Regions from separate parts of the Rosettibacter firmus genome, predicted to be linked through region 1. Evidence: riboswitches for the same ligand, from Rfam matches in the RefSeq annotation. Region 1 holds a riboswitch; the other holds the start of a gene.

What was found. Region 1 has a riboswitch for thiamine pyrophosphate ahead of thiC (phosphomethylpyrimidine synthase ThiC). Riboswitches for the same ligand answer to the same signal wherever they lie in the genome.
Region 2: linked by a shared signal. The riboswitch ahead of VJY38_RS10175 (TonB-dependent receptor) and the one ahead of thiC (phosphomethylpyrimidine synthase ThiC) in region 1 are both predicted to bind thiamine pyrophosphate.

Annotation. Positions count from the first base shown of each region.
Region 1 covers NZ_JAYKGJ010000003.1:264,519-268,817, reverse strand. The annotation lists gene VJY38_RS11525 (protein O-mannosyl-transferase family) at 1-154, shown strand, start outside; gene VJY38_RS11520 (glycosyltransferase family 9 protein) at 321-1,385, shown strand; TPP riboswitch at 1,441-1,556, shown strand; gene thiC (phosphomethylpyrimidine synthase ThiC) at 1,626-2,924, shown strand; gene VJY38_RS11510 (AIR synthase family protein) at 2,927-3,994, shown strand; gene thiD (bifunctional hydroxymethylpyrimidine kinase/phosphomethylpyrimidine kinase) at 4,003-4,299, shown strand, end outside.
Region 2 covers NZ_JAYKGJ010000002.1:756,907-761,205, forward strand. The annotation lists gene VJY38_RS10170 (thiamine diphosphokinase) at 1-359, opposite strand, end outside; gene VJY38_RS10175 (TonB-dependent receptor) at 356-2,839, opposite strand; TPP riboswitch at 2,913-3,011, opposite strand; gene VJY38_RS10180 (LysM peptidoglycan-binding domain-containing protein) at 3,069-4,299, opposite strand, start outside.

The sequences.
Region 1 (4,299 bases):
TGATGTTCTTCTTACTCATTATGAAAATTTGAAAATGTATAAAGAAGCTCTCGAAGTATTAAATCAATTGTCAACTTATTTGCCTAATGATGTAACTGTAAAAAGTTTAATTGATAAGTTCAAAAGACTTGCAGAAGGAAATAAAGGTAATTAAGATATATTGAAACCCTGCCTGCTGCTGGCAGTCGCAAAGAACTCAGAGAGGATGCAAAGAAATAAAACTTTGCTCTCTTTGAGCCCTTTGCGGTTTTAATTTACTTTAATCGCACAGATCTCTATAGTTTCAATAAAACATAAATCTTAAGTTGAAAAATCATTTTATGAAAATTCTAATTAATGCTTTATCTGGCATTGGCGATGCATTAATGTTTACTCCTGCATTAAAAAAACTCAAAGAAGATTACCCCGATTCTCAAATTGATGCCCTTGTAATGTATAAAGGTGTAAAGGAAATTTATGAAAGACTTCCTGAAATATCTAAGATTCATTACTGGGAATTCTTGAAAGAAAAAAAATTAAAATCATTACTCTTTGTATTGAGTTTAAGAAATAAATATGATATTTCCATTAATGTTTATCCATCAAACAGAAAAGAATATAACCTGATTAATTTTTTAATTGGAGCACAAGAAAGAGTAGCTATTAAATATCTTAGAAAAGATTTTCAGAATCTTGGCTTTCTTAATAATCTCCGAGTTCAAGAAGATGATAGTCTTCACAATGTCGAAGAAAATATAAGATTATGTGAATTAGTTACAAATAAAAAATTTAGTGATATACCTGAATTAATCCTGAATTTCAAAAACGAAGATTTAGAGTTTGGTGAAAATTTTCTAAAGGAAAATCATATCAGTGAAAATGAATTAATAATTGGTTTTCATCCTGGATGTTCAACATTAAAAAATCATGACAAAAGAAGATGGGAAACTTATAAGTTTGCTGAACTTGGTAAAAAATTAATCGAAGAACACAAAGCAAAAATTTTAATATTTGGTGGACCAGAAGAAAAAATCATAAAAGAAGAAGTTGTAAATAAAATCAACTCCACTTCAGCAATAAGTGTAGATACATCATCATTAATTCACACAGCAACAGTAATGAAAAGATGTAACATTTTTGTTACGAACGATTCAAGTCTAATGCACATTGCATCTGCACTGGGATTGAATGTTGTTGCGATAATTGGTCCAACAAATAAAAATTATATTCATCCATGGAAAACAAACTATAAAATTGCTTCACTAGAACTTGAATGTTCTCCATGTTTCTATTATTCACCCAAACCATTAACCTGTACAAGAAAAGATATTAAATTTAAATGCATAAAAGAACTTGGAGTGGAACATGTTTATAGTCAGGTAGTAAAGTTTATACATGTTGATTAGTTGAAAAAGAAAATTTGTTAATTGATTTGATTCTGTAAAAAAAATTATTAATATTTGTAAAAACCGAGGAAGTTGGGGACAACCCGGCTGAGAGGAAGTCTAGAATGCGACTTCGGCCTTTTGAACCTGATCCGGGTAATACCGGCGTAGGGAAGGTTAAATTAAATCCTTTCATATAGCCTGTTAACCCTCCCCATACTTCCTTCGGTGATTTATTAAATCATTAACAATGGAGGTAGTATGACTCAATTAGAATTTGCACGTGCTGGTAAAATTACAGATGCTATGGCATATGTTGCCGAAAAGGAAAATAAATCTCCAGCTGAAATCCTTGAACTTGTAAAACTTGGCAGAGTAATAATTCCAGCTAATATAAATCATACAAATCTTACAAACTTTACAGGAATTGGTGAATCCCTTTCTGTAAAAGTCAATACAAACATTGGTACTTCTTATGATTATATCAATGTTGAAGAAGAAATTGAAAAAGCAAAAGTCGCAATTCAATATGGAACCGATACTCTTATGGATTTATCAACAGGTGGCGATTTGAAATTTATACGTAATGCAATTCTTGATGTTTGCACAGTTCCACTCGGTACTGTTCCAATTTACGAAGCAGAATTTGAAGTGGCTAAGAGATCTTCAATTTATGATATGACTCCAGATGATATTTTTAATGTAATTGAAGAACATGGAAAACAGGGAGTCGATTACATAACTGTTCATTGTGGAATTACAATAGAAACCCTGCGAAGATATCAGAATGAAAATAGAACCACTGGAATTGTTTCTCGTGGTGGTGGACTAATTGCTGCATGGATATTAAAAAATAAAGAAGAAAATCCTTTGTATAAATATTACGATCGCCTTCTCGAAATAGCCCACGAATATGATATAACTTTATCACTGGGTGATGGTTTAAGGCCGGGCAGTATTAACGATTCGACAGATAGAGCACAGATTGCAGAATTGATGATTATTGGCGAACTGGTAGAAAGAGCACGTAAAGCTGGTGTTCAGGTAATGGTCGAAGGTCCGGGTCATATACCTCTTAATGAAATTCAAACAAATGTTCAGATTCAGAAAAAGCTTACAAAAGGAGCTCCATTTTATATTCTTGGAATGCTTCCTACGGATATTGCTGCTGGATTTGATCATATTGCTGGAGCAATTGGTGGTGCACTTGCAGGCTGGTATGGTGCCGATATGCTCTGTTATATTACTCCAGCTGAACATGTAGGACTTCCAACCGTTGATGATGTAAAAGATGGAGTTATTGCTTTTAAGATTGCAGCTCACATTGCAGATATAGCAAGAGGAAATAAAAATGCTATTGAAAGAAATAAAAAAATGAGTGAAGCTCGATATAAACTTGATTGGGATAAACAATTTGAACTGGCTCTCTATGGTAACGAAGCAAAAAAGATTTTTGAAAAAAGAGCTTCTAAAACAGAAGCCTGCTCAATGTGCGGTCCATTCTGCCCGATGAATCTTGTTGAACACACAATTCGTAATAACAAATTAATTGAGGTGTAAATATGAATAAAGCTCAATTTCCTGCAATTGGAAAAATTAGTCCAGAATTTTTTAATCACTATATTTATCCACAACTTGGTGCAAAAAGAAATGATGTGCTGGTACCTCCAAATCATGGAGTTGATATTGGAATTGTTCAGGTAGCAGATAATACAGTAATGGCAGTTACAACCGATCCAATTTATATTGTACCACAATATGGATGGGAAAAAGCTGCATGGTTTGCATGGCATATTTTAGCAAGTGATGTTACAACAAGTGGATTCCCTCCAGCTTATGCTATTTTTGATTTTAATCTTCCAATGAGTATTCAAGAAGATGAATTTGAAAAAGTTTGGAAAGTTATTCATCAGGAATGTGAAAAATATGGAACATCTGTAATAACCGGTCACACAGCTCGTTATACCGGAACAGATTATCCTATGGTTGGTGGTGCTACTTTTATTGCTATTGGACCAAAAGATAAATATTTAACACCACAATTTGCACAGGAAGGTGATTACGTTGTTATTACTAAAGGAGCAGCAATAGAAGCTGTTGGCATTTTTTCTAATACTTTCAAAAATTATATTAAAGAAAAATTAGGAGAAGAAATTTTTTCTAAAGCCGAAAATTTATTCTATAAAATGAGTACTGTAGATGATGCTTTAACAGCTGTTAAAATTGGTGTTAAAGATGATGGCGTTACTTCAATGCACGATGCAACTGAATGCGGTGTGATAGGTGGTGTTTACGAAGTGGCTCAAGCAAGTAAAAAAGGAATCATTATTTATAAAGATAAAATTCCTGTACTTCCCGAAGTTAATGCCGTTTGCAATTTATTTGATATGGATCCTTACATTTCAATTAGCGAAGGAACTTTGGTCATAACAGTTCGACCTCACAAAGTTGATCTGTTAATTAATGAATTAAAAAATAAAGGAATTGAGTCTGCTGTAGTTGGAGAAATTCTTCCAGAAGAAAAAGGTAGATGGATTGTTGAAAATAATGAAACAAAAAAATTAGAACATCCAAGAGTAGATCCATTCTGGCAGGCAATTGCAAAAGCTTTTGAAATGAAATTAAATTAGGTAAAAAATTGAATTCATTACCTGTTGCATTAACAATAGCTGGAAGTGATAGCAGTGCTGGTGCTGGTATTCAGGCAGATTTAAAAACTTTTATGGCTCTAAATGTTTATGGTGTATCTGCTATCACTTCCATTACTGCTCAAAACACCACTGGCATAAATGAAATATATGACCTGCCTGGTTTTCTCGTTTACAGGCAAATTAAATCAATTGCCGATGATATTAAAATTGATGCTGTAAAAACTGGTATGCTTTCAAATGCTGAGATAATTGATAATGTTGCATTGGCAATTAAAGATTTTCAT
Region 2 (4,299 bases), on a different contig from region 1:
AAATATTTCAAAACAATTCCAAGATTACAAAAAGAATGATCTAATCTATCACCTGTAACACCAACCAAAACTGCTTCAACAAATTTTTGTTTTATCGAATACATTAAACATTTTTCAATATCGGTGCTGTACTGGTCTTTAATTTTAATTATCTTACATTTATCATAAAAGTAATCATAAGTCTCTGGTTTAATAGAATCGAGATCACCAATAATTACATCTGGAATAATATCATATTTTAGTGCAGCATTAGAACCACCATCAGCACAAATTAATGTTGAATAACCTTTACTATCAAGAAAATTTAATAAAGATTTTTTTGGTGGATTTCCGTTACCAAGTATTATACACTTTTTCATAAACCTAATTTAAATCCAAATAAGAAATTTCTTTCTGCAGCTGGAAAGAATTCTTTACCAATTCCATATGCTGCATACAGATTATCAAAAATATTATTTATTTGAAAATACAATTTAATATTCTTCAAATAAGAATCTAAAATTAAATTATAGCTTGCATAAAGATTTGCTACAAAATATGCATCTACTTTATTATCTGTGTAATCAGCAGCTTTCGAATATATTTTAAGATAATCAACAAGTTTATTATCATAATTATCTGTAAAGAAAGAACCAACATATTTACCAGTTAATTGTAATAAAAAGTTTTTGTAATTGACTTTGCAGATTGCATTAAAAGTAATGTCAGGAAAACCACTTATTCGATTACCAGATAGATCCAATCTAATTGTAGAAGATGTTTTTTTATCAAAGAAATATGCCGAACCACTGCTGATATAATTTTTGCTTAAAGAACCATTTAATATTACTTCCAGAAAATCATTATGCTTAATTGAAAAAGTTCCTTCAAGTCCATAATGAATTGTTCTTTCCATATTACCAGTTATTGGTTGACCAAATCGATCTACTTGACCTCTTTTAACAATTTCATCATTAAAAAGCATATAGAATAAATTTAATGAAGCAGAAATATTTTCACGTACAAAAGATGAACCAAATTCAATATTATTCATTGTCTCTGGTTTAACAAGTGGTTTTGAGAAATCATAAGAACCATCTGGTTTGGTTTCAAATTGCGGGACTTCTCCCCCACTTGATTCTGCAGCATCATAATAATTTTTAAGTCTTGGTTCTCTTGTTACTCTTGCAAATGAAATATAAAAATTGAGTTCTGGCAAATAACGGTAATTAATTCCAATTCTTGGATTTATATATAAATCATCAATTGTAAAATTATTATTTAGATATCTTTCATTTTCGATTTTATATTTGTGATAAGATAATTGAACTTCACCTAAAACATTAATATCAGATGTTAATTGATAATTTTCATTAGCAAATATACTTAACATATCTTTTCCACCCTCGTAATAGTAATATCGAAAATCTTTTGTAAGACCAGCAGGTAAATACTCACCAAAGTTAATGCTACCCCAGTGAACAGATTTGTGAATTCTAAGTTCTCCTCCTAAAATCAATTCACCATTTTTGTGACTTATACTTACACGAGGTATCCATCCCCATTGTTTATTTTCTACCATTGCACGAATTAAAACATTACCAGGATTTTGTACAGCATTAAATCCATTTTCTCTTGTTAATCTAAAATAAGTAGTATCACCCCACGAACCATCATAATCAAAAAATCCATTACCAAGAACTAAAAATAGAGCTGAATTAATTGTAATATTTTTATTCAATTTATATTCATTTAATAATTCAAAATGAGGTTGAGAGAAATTCTCAATCTCATCAGGTCTGCGTTCAAGTGTATAGGTATAATTATTATTTTCTGCTTCCCAGTAAGAATAATTGGCTTTACGAAGTTTTCTATCTTTAATTGCAAATTTTGGTAATCCAGTATAAGCAAGACCATCAGCTAAAGGACCACCAAAAATATTTATTTGAGTTGTAAGATTTTCATCAAATCTTACTGCAGATAGATAATAAGATTTCAAATCGACCCAGCTTGAATTTCTATAACCGCTACTCAATGTTTGAGAAAGTTTTGCATAAACAGAATATTTGTTATTTATTAATCCACTCGATACTACAGCAGAATACTTTCGTGTATTATAACTACCAATTGAAGAAGAAAATTCCACACGTGGTTGATCTGCAAAAGATGAAGTAATAATATTAATTGCACCACCTATTGCTGGATATCCAGCTATTCCAGAACCTGCTCCTCTTTGTACTTGAATTAATTCGGTACTTTCAAGCAAATCAGGAAAATCAATCCAGTAGACATTATGATCTTCGGGATCATTTTGTGGTATCCCATTAATTGAAACAGAAATTCTACGCTGGTCGAATCCTCTTATGCTTAAATAATTATATCCAAGTCCATTACCATTTTCTGAATAGAACGTAGCTGAAGGAGTATAACTGAGAATTTCTGGTATGTCTTGATATGTATAAGTTTCTGCTATTTTATCTCTTTCAATCTTTGTAAAACTAATTGGAGTAATTCCTGGTTTTGCAACAGTCCCTTTAACAAGAACAGTCTGGCTTGTAATAATTTTACTTTCAAGTAAAATATTTTTATTTCTTGATTTAAGTAAATCATCTACTAAAATTTCTTTTGGTTCGTAACCTATATATGTAATTACTAATTTATCATCTTTATTAAATTCGCCTTTAAGTAAGAATTTTCCATCAGAATCTGTACTTGTTCCAATATATTTCCCTTTTACAACTACATTTGCATATTGCAATGGTTGTTTACTCGAAGAGCTAATTACTCTACCGCTTACTTCAAGAACCTGAGCAGAAATATTTCCCAATAAAAACAAAAAAAGAATAATTAAGTTTTTCATATCGTTCCTCCTTAATTTAGACAAATATGAGTTTTAAAATAAAAAAGCCGTTTTGGGAAAACGGCACAACTTAATTATTCTTTTACCGTTTCCCTACGCTGGTATTACCCAGATCAGGTTAAAGGGTATAATCTCAGCCCCTGATTATTCAGGAGCACCCCTAACGACTTTTTTGTTGTTTAAGAACAGTGTTAATTTAATTACTACACAAAAGTATATAAATCAAGATTTAAAGTCTAATCTTTAATACCTGTCCAATTTTTAATTTATCGTTTTTAAGATTGTTCCAGGAAATTATGTCCGATACAAGAACTTTATACAATTTTGCTATTGTCCACAAAGATTCACCTTCTCGAACTTTATGAATTTTTACACGTTCTTTTGAAACATTTTTCACTAAAGATTCATTTGTTTTTACTGTTGTAACTTTATCGTAAGTATCATTAAATAATGTTAATGTTCTACCTGCTACTAATTTATTACTTTTTAAGTTGTTCCATCTTTTGATATCGTTTATTGTAACATTATATTGCTGAGCAATTTTTCCTATTGTATCGCCACGTTTTATAACATATTTAACTGGATTTGAATTTCTCTTTGTAGTATTATCTCCTAAAGAACTAATAACATCTGTATTATGAACTTTAAGTACTTGCCCAATTTTTATAGAATTAGAACTGAGATTGTTCCACTTTTTTAATTGAGCAATTGTAACTCCAAATTTTGTTGCTATTTCACTTAAAGTTTCACCTCTACGAACTTTATATTTTGTAATGGTTCTATTTGAAGATATATTATTAACAATATTTTTAGGATTACCAGAATATACTACTAATTTTTTCCCTTTATAAATATGGTTACTCTTTAAGTTATTCCATTCTTTTAGTTGATCAACTGTTACTCCATACTTAGCTGCAATACTCGATAAAGATTCTCCGCTTCTAATTCTATGCTCTATCCATTTTTCATCTGAACTTACAAAGAGTATTTCATTTTTCTCTTTTTCTGTCATATCATTAATTTTTGCATAATAATCAGCTTTTTCGTTTGGGACATAAATTGTAAGTTCCTGACCTACTTTTACTCTACTTGTATATGGCAGATTATTCCAATTTCTAATGTCTGATACTCTAACATCGAATAAATCTGCTATATCAACTAAATTATCTTTACTTTTAACAATATACTTAACTGGTGTTTTTCCTTCTGGAACAATAAACTCAACAGAATCTTCGTACATATTTGAATAAATTTGAGCGTACTTATCGTCGTTTGTAGCGGTTGTAATTTGAAGTTTGTATGAAGGATTATCATTCAATGAATTAATTTCTTCTTCAATTGCAGGAAGCATATCTGTATTAATTGCAAGGTCATCTACACTAATAGTTGATTTAGGGATTTTAATTTCTGTACCTGGAGCTAATCTTTTGCGAGAAGAGATTCCATTAAATTTTGCAAGC